3 regions of the Paenibacillus sp. FSL R7-0312 genome follow, and region 2 is predicted to be linked to each of the others. Evidence: predicted binding sites of a transcription regulator. Region 2 holds the regulator's gene; each other region holds the start of a gene.
What was found. Region 2 encodes LexA, which represses DNA repair genes until DNA is damaged. Its sites were predicted from a motif close to CGAACATATGTTCG; they were not measured.
Positions count from the first base shown of each region.

Region 1 (4,743 bases), 160 kb from region 2:
ACGCCAGCTATGAAAGCGGAAATTATTGCCGTTGGAACAGAACTTTTGCTTGGACAGATTGTAAACAGCAATGCCCAGTTTCTTTCAATAGAGCTGGCTGCGTTAGGGATTGATGTATATTTTCAGACCGTAGTTGGTGACAACAAGAACCGTCTTCTGGAAGCGATTGAGATTGCACAGAACCGTGCGGATATTATATTGTTCACCGGTGGAATCGGACCGACAGAAGATGATCTGACCAAAGATGCACTGGCTGCGGCGCTTGGCCGTACCCTTCATATCGACCAGCTTGCTATGGATCATGTGCAGCGCTTCTTCGATGACCGCAAGATTATCATGACTGAGAATAACCGCAAGCAGGCGCTGGTGATTGAAGGGACGACACCGTTGTCTAATGAAATCGGCCTTGCGGTAGGTATTGCTTTTGCAGAAGATAACAAGTATTACATCGTGCTGCCGGGTCCTCCCCGGGAGATGAAGCCGATGTTCACAGATAAAGCCAAGCCTTGGCTGCAGCAGCATGCACTGACCAGCGAAATGCCGATCTACTCCAAGATGCTTAAGTTTGCAGGCATTGGCGAATCGCTGCTGGAGGACAAGCTGATTGACCTGATCCGCGGCCAGAGCGATCCTACGATTGCTCCTTACGCCAAGGAAGGCGAGGTGACAGTGCGTATTTCCACCAAAGCCCCGTCCGAGCGTGAGGCTATGGTTAAGCTTGATGTGCTGGAGAAGAAGATTGCCGAAATTCTGCCAGAGAATCTGTATGCCAATATTGATGTGCCGCTGGAACAGCTGATTGTCGACTGGATGGCGGATGCAGGCCTGACGCTTAGTGCTGCTGAGAGCTGCACGGGCGGACTGCTTATGGAGAGCATTACGAACATCCCGGGCAGTGCATCCATGTTCGCCGGGGGAATCGTCTGTTATTCGAACGATTTGAAGAAGAAGCTGCTGAATGTGCCTTCAGCTATGCTGGAGGGTCCTGATGCACCCGGAGCGGTCAGCCGTGAGGTAGCCGAAGTGCTGGCAGAGCAGGTGCGGATGATCGGGGATTGTGACTTTGGCTTGTCTGTTACCGGTGTAGCCGGGCCGGGCTATTCCGAACGGAAGCCTGTGGGGCTTGTGTTCGTCGGACTGGCCGAACGCGGCCGGAAGACGGAAGTATACGAGCTGAATCTCAAGGGAACCCGTGAGAACATCCGCCTGCGTACAGTCAAGGCTTTGCTGTACCGCCTCTGGCGCCGGCTGGAGGAACGCAAAGTGGCAACCCCGCTTGAAGGATCGGCCTTGCAATAATCAACCGGGCCGGTATATAATTTGTTCATACGGAAGAACCGTGGCATAGAAATTCTCTGCTGCGGTTCTTTGTTTATATTCCCCGCTGGCGTGACCTCTATGATCCACCGCGTGAGACCTTTTGAGGATTAAGCTTGTGTGTCTATCATCCGGAAGGAGGCTTACAATAAAAGGGAGTATTAACCCGGGAGACAAAAAAAACGAATGTATGTTCGAAAAAAAGCTTGGCAAGACCTCCAAAACACGTTATTATAATACTATAAACAGTGAAGGAAGTGGTCTGATTGTCAGATCGTCGTGCAGCGCTTGATATGGCGCTTCGTCAAATAGAAAAACAATTCGGTAAAGGTTCGATCATGAAACTGGGAGAATCCACTCACATGAAAGTGGAAGTAGTACCTAGCGGATCTTTGGCACTTGATATTGCACTAGGTATTGGCGGACTTCCCAAAGGACGCATTATTGAAGTATACGGACCGGAATCATCCGGTAAGACGACCGTTGCACTTCATGCTATCGCAGAAGTACAAAAGCTTGGCGGACAAGCTGCTTTCATCGATGCGGAGCATGCCCTTGACCCTAAGTATGCGAATGCGCTTGGCGTTAACATTGATGAATTGCTGCTATCCCAGCCGGATACGGGCGAACAGGCACTGGAAATTGCTGAAGCACTCGTTCGCAGTGGGGCTGTAGACATCATCGTTGTGGACTCCGTTGCCGCATTGGTACCGAAGGCCGAAATCGAAGGCGACATGGGAGATTCCCATGTAGGTTTGCAGGCACGTCTGATGTCCCAGGCCTTGCGTAAGCTTTCGGGTGCCATTAACAAATCCAACACGATTGCCATCTTCATTAACCAGCTTCGTGAGAAGATCGGAGTTATGTTCGGTAACCCTGAGACCACTCCGGGTGGACGCGCTCTGAAATTCTACTCCTCCGTTCGTCTCGACGTACGCCGGGTAGAGAGCATTAAGATGGGGAACGATGTTGTGGGTAACCGCACCAAGATCAAAGTCGTGAAGAACAAGGTGGCGCCTCCGTTTAAGCAAGCGGATGTGGATATCATGTACGGCGAAGGGATTTCCAGAGAGGGAAGCCTTGTGGATATCGGTACTGAGATGGATATCGTTAACAAGAGCGGTGCCTGGTATTCTTATGAAGGTGAGCGTCTTGGCCAAGGTCGTGAGAACTCCAAGCAGTTCCTGAAAGAACATCAGGATATTGCCCTGTTGATCGAGAATAAGATCCGCGAAGCAAGTAACTTATCTACTCTGGTAGCTGCACCAACAGAAGCTGATGTGGTTGCAGAACAAGAGGAAGAAGAGAAATTGCTGCTTGAGATTGAATAAGGTAAGTTGCAGGTCCTTAGCAATTTAATTTTAATAATGAAGATAAGATATAAGGCGCCCTGTGATGAATGAGCAGGGCGCTTTTTCGTAAATTAAACGGCATTATGTCTATGTTAACGAGGTGAATGACAATTATGGTGATACAATTGGATTCTGAGCCGGATGAACAGGATGTACAGATTCTGGCCGATTTTCCCGAAGATGAAGAGCTCATAATCACGCGCGTAGAGCGGCTGAAGAAGTCGAACTACCGTTATTTGATTCATTTCGGTGCCTATAAGATGACTGTTCATGAAGATGTCATGATTAAATACCGGATGATTTCCGGAAGCTCGTTTGTGAAGGCGGATCTGGAGGAAATTGTTGCTGCTGATGAACGCCAGCGGGCCTACGTAGAAGGTCTGAGATATCTGGAACGTAAGCCCAGAACGGCACAGGAAATGGCCCGCCGTTTACGGGAGAAGGAAATAGGGGAGACTGTTATTGCCGAAGTTCTGCTGCGGCTGCAGGAGGAGCGGCTTCTGGATGACCCCCTGTATGCCAAGCAGTGGGCGGAACAGCGCATAACGAACCAGCGCAAGGGCAAAATGTGGATCCGCCAGGAGCTCCGCGAGAAGGGGATTGATAAATCGCTGATCTCTGAAGCACTCGATCAGATCACCCCTGAGCAGGAAATGGAGGGCGCACTGCAGACCGGGCGGAAGAAATGGAATTTGCTCCGCGGAGATATAAATGAGAAGCGGCGCAAGACGGGCGCCTTTCTGATGCGCAGAGGTTTCTCCGGTGAAATGGTACGCCAGGTGATCCAGATTCTACGTGCGGAAGAGGATTCTGCGGGGGAAGAAGAGGAGATTTTCGATCTGGATTGATTCTCTTGACTTTAATGCGTTTATCGACTCTCTTGACAATGTCTTTTTATAAATAATAAAATATAACATGAATCGGCATAAACTAAGAATCCTTTTTCCTTCCCAAAAAGCAGACTCTTATGTTCCGGTTCGCGTACAACTCATATGAAATGTAATCGCCGGATAAGGCGGGCAGTGTGCATGTGCAGCATGTGCAGTATGGCAATCGGTGTATTACCGGTTTTTTGTATGGTGATGAACGGATAGTTTAACAACTGCACAAATACCCAAGGGTAAGCCTTGGAGGATATCAACGAGGAGGTGAACAGATGGAAACAGTGATCTGGGTCATTATCGTTCTCGTTGTAGCTGCAGCATTCTTTGGATTCGGTTATTTTATTCGTAAATCCCTTGCAGAAGCTAAGATTTCAAGCGCAGAGAAAGAAGCCGTAGTCATCGTGGAGAACGCGAAGAAAGAGGCGGAGGCGCTGAAGAAGGAAACGGTACTCGAGGCTAAGGACGAAGTTCATAGAATCCGTACCGAAGCTGAGAAAGAAACTCGTGAACGTCGGAATGAAATCCAACGGCAAGAGAGACGTTTGCTGCAAAAGGAAGAATCGCTGGATAAAAAAATGGAATCGCTTGAACGAAAAGAAGAACAAGTAGCTAACAAAGAGAAACGAATTGATGAAACCCAACAGCAGATTGATGTTATTTACAAGAATCAGGTTACTGAGCTGGAACGTATCTCCAATCTGAGCATCGATGATGCCAGAAGTATCATTCTCAGCAATGTTGAACAGGAAGTTCGCCATGAAACTGCTCAGATGATTAAGGAAATAGAACAGCAGGCCAAGGAAGAAGCGGACAAGAAAGCCCGCGAGATTATTACACTGGCTATTCAACGCTGTGCAGCTGATCATGTGGCAGAAACCACGGTTTCTGTTGTTACATTGCCGAATGAAGAGATGAAAGGCCGGATTATTGGCCGCGAAGGCCGTAACATCCGCGCCCTGGAAACTCTTACGGGGATTGATCTTATTATTGATGATACGCCGGAAGCGGTTATACTGTCAGGATTTGATCCGATCCGCCGTGAGGTGGCCCGTACAGCACTTGAGAAACTGGTAGCTGATGGACGTATCCATCCGGCACGGATTGAAGAAATGGTGGAGAAATCCCGTAAAGAAGTGGATGAGCGGATTCGTGAATACGGTGAACAAGCTACCTTCGAGGTTGGCGTTCAC
Region 1 covers NZ_JBBORE010000001.1:4,518,666-4,523,408, forward strand. The annotation lists gene MKX70_RS19805 (competence/damage-inducible protein A) at 10-1,299, shown strand; gene recA (recombinase RecA) at 1,584-2,648, shown strand; gene MKX70_RS19815 (regulatory protein RecX) at 2,783-3,517, shown strand; gene rny (ribonuclease Y) at 3,826-4,743, shown strand, end outside.
Region 1: recA (recombinase RecA) is a predicted target of LexA. The motif match lies at 1,501-1,514, and genes of this name have one in related genera.

Region 2 (4,743 bases):
GTCCGTTGTTGCCTTCTTCATGCTCCGGATCATCCACAATCTCAATGGTATCAAGCTGGGCCCGGAAATTGCTGCGGATATTGCCCAGATATATCTCGCGGAGTTTGGCGCGTTCTGCCAATTCTTCCTCATTCAGGCCGCCATTCTTATGTTTGCGTGCCAATTCATTAATGCGTGCGACCAATTCGTCAATATTCAATACGTTCCCCTCCCCTATAAATTCATTCTAACTTTGCCATGAGAAAAAGAGCTTGTCAAGGTCTACCCCCTGAAAGCTCTCTTAGTCAAACACCAGTATGCTTCTTTCGGTTAATATACCGGCACGGTCAGTATATCTCCTGCCTTAATTCCGCTGTCCTTCAGACCATTTGACTTCTTGATCCCTTCTATATATACAGCAGTCCTCATATCATCCGGTTTATTCTTGAGTGCAATGCTCCACAAGGTGTCTCCGCGTTCAACTACGATCCGTTTCTCAGGCTTCATTAAAGTGACAGAACCAGCGAACACATTACCGACTACTGTAAATCCGGAGATCGTGAGTAATAGTATCAGAGATATCTTAACAAAGCTGACCTGGCGGAATATCGAGGTAAGTACAGACAGCAGGCGAAGGGTCTTGTCTCTGAATTGTGCCAATGGATTATGGGGTAATGGATTACCGGGAGCGGACACCTTGATATCCTCATTGTAGATACTATTGTAGGTACTGTATTTTAACATAAATATCGTCCTCCAAACACTTGTTCTTACTTTCGAAAATAATATAACACGAACATGTGTTTTGATCAATAGTTTTTTCGAACAACTGTTCCCTTTATTTTTCGGGCTATTATTCTCACAATTTAGAACTTATGTTTGTACGAACGGCAGTTCTATGTTATAATTTTCCCAAACATAGTATATGGGGTTGATTCCGATGTCAAAGATTTCGAGTCGCCAGCTGGCGATCCTGGAATTTATACGTAACGAAGTCCGCAGCAAGGGTTATCCTCCGTCCGTTCGGGAAATTGGTGAAGCTGTTGGCCTGGCCTCCAGTTCTACAGTGCACGGTCATCTGGACCGGCTTGAGAAGAAGGGCCTGATCCGGCGCGATCCTACGAAACCGCGGGCTATTGAATTGCTCGGACAGGAAGATTCAGAGAATGTACATCAATTCGTCCAGACGGTTACCCGCATCCCAGTAATTGGTAAGGTCACTGCTGGTGTTCCTATTACCGCTACAGAGAATATTGAGGATTACTTCCCGCTTCCTACTCATTACGTAGGGGATAACAAGGTATTCATGCTTTCTGTACTCGGCGACAGTATGGTTGATGCCGGGATTATGAACGGCGATTATGTTATTGTCCGCCAACAGCAAACCGCTGACAATGGTGACATCGTTGTTGCGATGACCGAAGAAGATGAAGCAACCGTTAAGACCTTTTACAAAGAACGTGATCATATCCGGCTGCAGCCGGAGAATCCGGCTTACGAGCCTCTCCGCCTTAACCGCGTTACTATTTTGGGCAGAGTCATTGGATTATTCCGCGATATCCATTAATCCTTCTCCTCCATAATCAGGCTGCTCCGCATCACGCGAAGCAGCCTTTTTCCTATTTAGATCCTGTTACGCTTGCCTAAAATGCCAAAAAACCAACGCAGGAACATTTGTTCCCATATCGGTTTTTGGCATTTTTTACTCCGAACCGCTTTAGCTATCCGCACATATCCTGATTACAAAGGAGTGCTGATCCCATGCCCAACTATCGAATTATTGTCGACCTTTCACAGCGCATGCTTTATCTGCTTGATAATGACACCGTAACCAGAGGATTTCCTGTCGGCATTGGCCGGATGCTGACCGTCTCGCCGGTAGGCGAGTACACGATCATTAATAAGCAGCCCAATCCGGGCGGACCGTTCGGAGCCTTCTGGATGGGCCTGTCCAAGCCGCATTATGGAATTCACGGAACGAATGACCCTTCCTCTATCGGCCACATGGTCTCCCACGGCTGTATCCGCATGTATAACCAGGACGTGGTCGCGTTGGCTGCCATCATTCCCATTGGTACCCGTGTAACCATCAGGGAGTAGCCGCAATCATGCAGCCACCTATAACTCCCTATATTTGAACACAAGAACCCCTCTGACGGGTTTTCGCCAAAGGGGTTCTTCACAGCATTATTGCACAGTTTGCTCATAACCAAGCTCGTCCAGAATACTTTCAGCCAGACTCCACTGTTCCGCAGGTGAGTCTTTGCTTTTTTTGGCGTAGACCAATGCACTCTTGGTAACTTTCTCGATCAGCCTGCGTCCCTGCTCTTTGGTGATGGACACTTCCATCCCGGAGCGGCCCACCACCTCAGACAGACAAAAGAACGCAATCCGCATCGCGTAATTGTCTCTGCTGAGGAAATAGAATAGATGAGGCACGTTCTTGAGCAGACGGTCAACCCAGTTCGTAATCTCCCGCACCTGATAGACTTCCCGGCGATCCTGCTCATACCCATTGAATATAATTATGATTTTGCCCCGTAGCCGCTTCTTCTCATATTTCTTAAATTCACGCAAATAGCTCTCGAGCCGCCCCTTCTCCACATCTTCTCTGGAGACATTCAGCACGGTGGTTCCGGCTGCATCCAATTTAGAACTTTCTTCCAAAACCATATCTGCGTTAACAGCCAGTGTACTATCCTGTAATTCTGGCAGTCCCAAACGCTGCCGTAATTGATCGTCCATTCTTCACACCTTCCTGTATCAAGCTCTTGTGCAGCTTGTTCACCATATCTCCTGGTATGTATCGTTCCTCAAACCTCTTACTCTTCATTGATCAATTATACTCCGTGCCTTCTACAGTCTCAATCGTACGGCAAAAAAGACATCCCGGGAGGATGTCTTTGATTGGATACTTTTCCCCTGACTACAGACTACAATACGCTGCGCAACGACCGGATAGCAATAGTGTTTAAACGAATCGCTTCACGTATAGATGCTCTGGCAGCCAGCAATTCTCTTCTGGCACGTGAACCACTTGGAAATCTGCGCAGGTTCTCATTAATTTCCTCAAGTCTTTCAAGCAGGATTGCTCTCTGTGCGAGCAGTGCATTAATTGCTCTGCGGATTCTGTTTCGTTCTCTTTGCGTCATCATTACACCTCTTTTACGTTTTATAGTATAAGAAATGCAAAGATTAGCTTCGGAGACTGTGTGATTTGGCAGTAATATTAAAATTAGCTTTCTTTGACCTTGATAGAGATAATATTGACAGGATTAAGATACTTGCCTCCTGCCGGAATCCAGCCTGTCAAACCACCGGATGTCAGATAGGTTCTGGCTTCTCCCGCCGATTCAAACACAGATTCAAGCTCTTCAATTTGCCCATTCACATACTGAAGCTCAAAAATAACTTTACTCACTTGCGACCACCTCCTCAGCTACTAATTCGTTACCCCGAAGCGTTTACCTGCTTTTACTTCTTGGGCAGCCTTACCCGGAACTCAAATTCGTCACGTCTATAGGTCATTCCGGCCAGCAATACATACTCCGGCGTCCATTTCTGTACAGGTCCGGCGTAATCAGCTATAACATGCGGTTTACCCTCGATCAGTTGAACGACATAGACCTTCACCTGGGCAAGTGCCGCCGCGAATATATCAGCATCACTTGAAAGAACTTTATACGCAGTATTCAACATCTTTCCTCCTTAGTGCACACGCAAGAATAATAAGGATTCATAGAGCAAACAAATCAGTTCAATTATAACGGGTTCTGGAACAAAATGTATACCCTATTTAGAGCTTAGAGCTTGATGAAAATGATCTTAAACAGCCCGAGGTATTTGCGCTTTGCCTTAATATCACCGATAAATGTCTTACCATCCTGAATATCAGGTATGCTGAATGTGGAGAACAGAATGTAATTTTCCCGGATAGTAAACGATTCGACCATAGGCTGAGCGACCATACTGGTAATTTCTCCAGCTAGCCCTCCCCCCAGTGTTTCCTCCAGATGATTCACTGCGTATTCTCCAAAGTCCTCTTTACCCGGATTCATGACCGCTAGTAAAACCAGTACTACTATAATTACGAAAGACAGTTTCGCCGCTGTTTTCTTGCGGGCTCTGGGTTCAGGCTGCGGAGCATCATATCGCGGGTTCATGTTTATTCCCTCCAGCTATAATATTTCTTGTATCGTGAACACTAACGGACTCACAATAAACCTGCAGATCATAACCAACAGCTCAACCGGCCCGCTTATCCCCACATCCGTTCCGCTCCAGTCCGGACTACCCGCTACCGGCAAATCCAGCCCGTATTGCTCTATAATCCGTTCCCTGGTATCAGTTGACATGCCAGTCCCTTCTGAAGCTCCAGCCTGAGAACAAATTAGCGTTAAGAATAGGATCATTGCAATGATACCTACATATTTATTTCTCATTTCATACCCCTATGTATCTTATTTATTAAAAAGGAAATACCGATACCGCAACGCCCCATATCAGTTATAACTGCAACTACTTTCCCAAGCCCAAACTCTCTAAACACATGCTTCAATACAGCCCTCCCTTAGTAAGCACCTTCAAAAAGGTTCCTCTAATGTACATATGATCTAGTATATAGGACATGGTACATTATGTAAAAGACATCTCCAGTTTTCATCATTTTATCTGCCCAGAAAATTCTCATTACGAATTTATATTCATACTTTACGCAAACGATATCAACTAGTGAAAACTAAATCATTCACTTACTGCAAGCAA
Region 2 covers NZ_JBBORE010000001.1:4,676,898-4,681,640, reverse strand. The annotation lists gene MKX70_RS20565 (DUF896 domain-containing protein) at 1-199, opposite strand, end outside; gene MKX70_RS20560 (LysM peptidoglycan-binding domain-containing protein) at 310-723, opposite strand; gene lexA (transcriptional repressor LexA) at 920-1,546, shown strand; gene MKX70_RS20550 (L,D-transpeptidase) at 1,741-2,079, shown strand; gene MKX70_RS20545 (hypothetical protein) at 2,167-2,724, opposite strand; gene MKX70_RS20540 (hypothetical protein) at 3,215-3,400, opposite strand; gene MKX70_RS20535 (hypothetical protein) at 3,454-3,678, opposite strand; gene MKX70_RS20530 (hypothetical protein) at 3,783-4,142, opposite strand; gene MKX70_RS20525 (hypothetical protein) at 4,158-4,334, opposite strand.

Region 3 (4,743 bases), 1.4 Mb from region 2:
CTGGGAACCCGCCAGCAGGGCTGCCGGAGGAAGCTCCCCATTCTCGCCAATGGCGATCAGCTTGCCGCGCCCCAGATCCCAGAGGCTGTCATGATGGCTCCCCTTGAAGTCCGCGTCATAGATATCCAGTGCCAGCACATCTACTCTTCCGCTGCCCGGGTAATATTTTGCTGGTTCATCACACCACTGGTTCTTCGCATTTGGACACCACACCCACAGCAGATTATGCAGCTTGTGATATACAGTATACCGCTCGAACATAATCTCCCAGAGCGTGCTGAAGGAGGACTTCTGCCCCCACCAGAACCAGCCGCCGTTCATCTCATGGTAAGGTCTCCAGAGCACAGGTACACCGGCATCCTTCAGTTTTTTGAGATAGACGGCTACTTTGTCCAGCTCTGCAATCATCGCTGTGTATTGGGCCGTTCCCGGAGTAATATAGCTGCTGAAATCTGCTTCGCTGAGACTCATTGAGACATTCGCCCAGACCGGAGCGGTTCCCGGCAGATTGGCATGATAGCTCATCGTTACGATCCCCCCGGCCTGATGCCAGCGGATTGCACTGTCCGTGACGGCCTGCCGCTGGCTGCTGATTTGCTGCTCCGTCTGGTTGCTGATGGCACCCATCTCATAGCCGTGAAGGCCCGCATAGCTCCCGCCAGTATTCTTCAGCTTCACGCTGAATTCATCCGGGCTCTCCAGATAATCATGCTGTCCGCTGATCACGCCTTGCCCCTGCAGCCAGTATAAGGTGTTCAGCAATTTACGCGCCGGCAGGGCCAGCTCCGCATCCGCAGGACTCATCAGCACACTGCGGAAGGCAGCCTGCCATTGTACATCCCCTACCAGCCGTGACGCGGAATCCAGCAGATCTCTGAGTACACGCTGTTCCACTTTTCCCACCATCCTTTTCCACCTGTTTGTACATTTTATGGCGAATTATGTAACATCAGCACGGCGGATAGACAAGAATCCGGTCTGTTCCAATTCCGCAGTCATACGCTATACTATTGTGAGCTAGGCTTCCGAAGCGAGTATTGCCGGAGCTTATCACTTGGAAGCTATGCTAACAAAACTTTTAAGGAGCAGATATGAAAGCCAAAAAATTCATCACCAGTCTCATTATTGTTGTTCTGCTCAGCCTCGCTGCTTATTACTTCGAGGAGAACGGTCAGCTCCCGTCCCAGACACCGTCTTCTGACAATTCGGAGGTTGTCCGGCTGGAATTCCCGTCTGACCGTTATCCGGAGACCGCCAGACATATTCAGGAAGCGATCAGGAACGGCGAGTCCTCCATCTGCACAATTGACCGGAATGAAGCCGAAGAGAACCGTAAGGAATCCCTGAAGGGCGTACCCACCAAAAAAGGTTATGACCGCGACGAATGGCCGATGGCGATGTGTGCAGAAGGCGGAGCCGGCGCAGATATTGAATACATAACCCCCAGCGATAACCGCGGGGCTGGAAGCTGGGTCGGCAATCAGCTGGAGGACTTCGCAGACGGTACCCGCGTAGAGTTCATGTTTAAATAGGCAGAGTGCCTGACTACTCCCGCACTACCGCTACCGCAAATGATTGCTGATAAGTAACAGATCTCATATTAGCCGCTCTCCTCTCCGTCATATAAGGACATTTGGCATGCCTGTTATGCGAACGAAAGTTCTTTATGCAATTTCATCCGGATAAAGCGTAAAATAGGGTGGGATATTATTCCATAGACGGAGAGCCGGGAGTGTTCTATATCTGTTATCGGGGTAAAAGGCTGTACGGCCCTATGTCCGAGGCTGAAGCCTTACAGGAATGGTTTGCACTTGCAGGTACAGTCAAGGAGTTGTATATCATTGAAACGGATGAGCATACAGGCAGAATCAAACGCCAGATCGGTCCGGCGGCACGCAAAAAAAAGAAATAGCCCCATCCGGCCTCAGGCCAGACAGGGCAGCACTTCTTCAATGCGGTTCTAGAACAAACAAGCTTTAGTGATAATAACCAGCAGAATGAACAGAACCAGAATTGCACCAGTCGAAGTCCAAGGGCTTACAACCGGAACAATCGGAGGACCCTGATTAACTCCACCGACGTTATTTCCACAACCGCAACCATACTCTGCTCCCATAATTTAATTCCTCCTCTTGAATATTGAATACAGCACAGAATATGTGGAAATCTAACCCCTGGCATGGGCCAATCGGCAAAGAAATGCCATCCACCTAACGGCCAAGCCCTAACCGGTCGATATAAAAGGTGGATGCGTTGCTTCAAAAAATTTTGGAGGAGGAACAAAAATGGATATTGCTGCACTATCGGTTGTCATGAACCAGTCCTCTTTACTGCAGGCTGCGGGATTACAGGTCATGAGTATTGCCAAAGATCAGGCACAGACCGATGCCCAGAATATGGTCCAGATGCTGAGTCAGGGCGCACACCCCACCTTGGGAAAAACACTTGATATTCGCGCCTGATTGCTTTATGCTTACATACATAGGAACACCCGTTCCATATTCATTCAGCTGCTGACTATTGAGTGTGCTGATTGCTAAGCCCTTCAGGGCTTTTCTTTTGACCATCAATACGAACATACGATCTTATATTGAGGTGATTGATTATGCAATCCTATTATCAGATGACTGCCTTGGAGAAATGGACAGAGGATTTATATCAGCGTATCGGTGTCCGCCAGCCGTCAGACATATCTATTGAATACATAGCCGAACGGCTGAATATCTGGATTCATTATCTGGATGTCCGAAGCAAGAGCATTGAGGCCAGCGCCGGAATGTACAGCATGTTCATCGACAACAGGCTCCCTCCCGAACTGCAGCGGCTGGAGTTCCTCCATGAGCTGTGTCATCTGCTCCGCCATGCCGGCAAGCATACTCTTATGCCTGAACAGTTCACACAGTCGCAGGAGGATGAATCAGAGAGGTTTATTCTGTATGCCGCCATGCCCTATTCCATGATCTCTGCACGGACACTGCCTGAATTGCGTGAGGATGCCGTGGCTGAGCTTTCCAGCACCTTTCAGGTACCTGTGGAGCTGGCTTTGCAGCGGATTGACCAGATCCAACGGCGTATTTTCCAGGGGCAATTAATGGCCGTAATGGAAAGAAACGAAGACAGAAAATTAATCCATAGACATATTCGCTAAGCGCTGCGGGGATAATACCGGCATAGACCTAAGAACAACAGATGTACCTCTATGCATGGTGACATTTCAACCGTAAAGGGGAGCGACATGGAAGCCATAAAAGTCATTCAATTATTGCTGACCCATCCGGAATACAGCGTAGATGCAGTACATCCCGAAATTCCGGATTTTGTCGGCATCGAGACCATTGAAGTGGACCACGAAACGCAGACCTTCTCCATCTTACTGCAGGAACCCAAGGAGTACGATTAATCCTCTGAAGCAGAATAATCAGCATATAGCCAGCACCGCTCAGTCTGTAACCTTTCACCCTATAAAAGTGACCCCGCCAACGTCCGGCAGGGTCCAAGGTTTCTATCAGGGGTATGTATACAATATACTCACCGTTGCTTAAACCAAACTTAAATTAGGCTGAGCAGGTTCTGATTATGGGCAAAGGGTCAGGGGACTGCAATTTTCAGTTTTCTCTTGTGCTACCATATTGTACAATAATGGGAGTAACTGCAATTTATTATCCCCGCGGACGGAGTGATTCTATCACTATCAGCACAATCAAGAAATGGATCGTAGCCGCTCTAGTCTTTCTAAGCCTATTGCGTATTCTTTACTATTTACTATCCAAGGTCGTATTCGAATACATAACGTTCTCAGATCCCTATAATAATATCTTTCAAATGATCGCAATGGGCATCATGCTTATTGTAGCGCTGGTCTGCACTTCTCTGCTGATTAATGACAAGAATAACGACTAGCCGCTGCTGACAAACTGGATAATCCCGATACCCGCCATTGCCAGGAAGATTCCGAGTATTACCGCAAGCATGATCCAGACTACCTTTTTGGAGGACTGCGGGGGCGGGTTATAGTTCTCCATCACAGCAATCCGTTTCTCCAGCGCAGCAACCCGCTTCTCCAGTTCAGTTTTGTTATCCTCTGCTTCGCTCATTGCCACTCTCTCCTCCTTTCCTTTGGTTATATATTTTTAATTGTTTCATCATGATTCTGTAACTTATATCCAGTTGCCTTCCCTTACTATGGACAAGGGAGGTGTTTGTAGTGGAAATTTTAAGAAGTGTTTGGTTAATGCTGCAACTTGTAGCTGGTCTTTGGGGGGTCACATTTAATTCTATGCCCGCACCAGCCGCTGATACAGGTGCTTCTGTGTCTACAGAGAACATTCAGACTTATCAATATAATTTGGATGAGATGCACGGTTGGAAGGTCACTTCTGCCGGTTCCGGGATGTTCAGAGCTGATAATGCGATCTACCAGACGGCCGATAGCGGCAAGACCTGGGATAAGCTCAGTGATTCGGAGAACGGAACCTTACCGTCCGGACCGGTTGGAGCATTTACATTCAGTAGTGCGGATAACGGCTGGCTAACCATCAACACTCCGCAGCCAGGGACGCAGCGGCTGTACACAACCGGAGATAGCGGAGCGCACTGGACCCAAGAGAAGCTTGAAGTGCCTGATCAGTGCGCCTCTTCCATGTTTGATCCTGCACCGCCTGTTTTCTTCAGCTCAACATCCTATGGAATCATGATTCCGGATCACCCGGAGATACAGAATGCACAGGGCGGAAACACTTCGTT
Region 3 covers NZ_JBBORE010000001.1:3,307,573-3,312,315, reverse strand. The annotation lists gene MKX70_RS14470 (glycosyl hydrolase) at 1-906, opposite strand, end outside; gene MKX70_RS14465 (NucA/NucB deoxyribonuclease domain-containing protein) at 1,092-1,532, shown strand; gene MKX70_RS14460 (hypothetical protein) at 1,775-1,912, shown strand; gene MKX70_RS33430 (hypothetical protein) at 1,961-2,116, opposite strand; gene MKX70_RS14455 (YjfB family protein) at 2,286-2,462, shown strand; gene MKX70_RS14450 (ImmA/IrrE family metallo-endopeptidase) at 2,606-3,148, shown strand; gene MKX70_RS14445 (hypothetical protein) at 3,236-3,400, shown strand; gene MKX70_RS14440 (hypothetical protein) at 3,897-4,094, opposite strand; gene MKX70_RS14435 (WD40/YVTN/BNR-like repeat-containing protein) at 4,277-4,743, shown strand, end outside.
Region 3: MKX70_RS14450 (ImmA/IrrE family metallo-endopeptidase) is a predicted target of LexA. The motif match lies at 2,573-2,586, and genes of this name have one in related genera.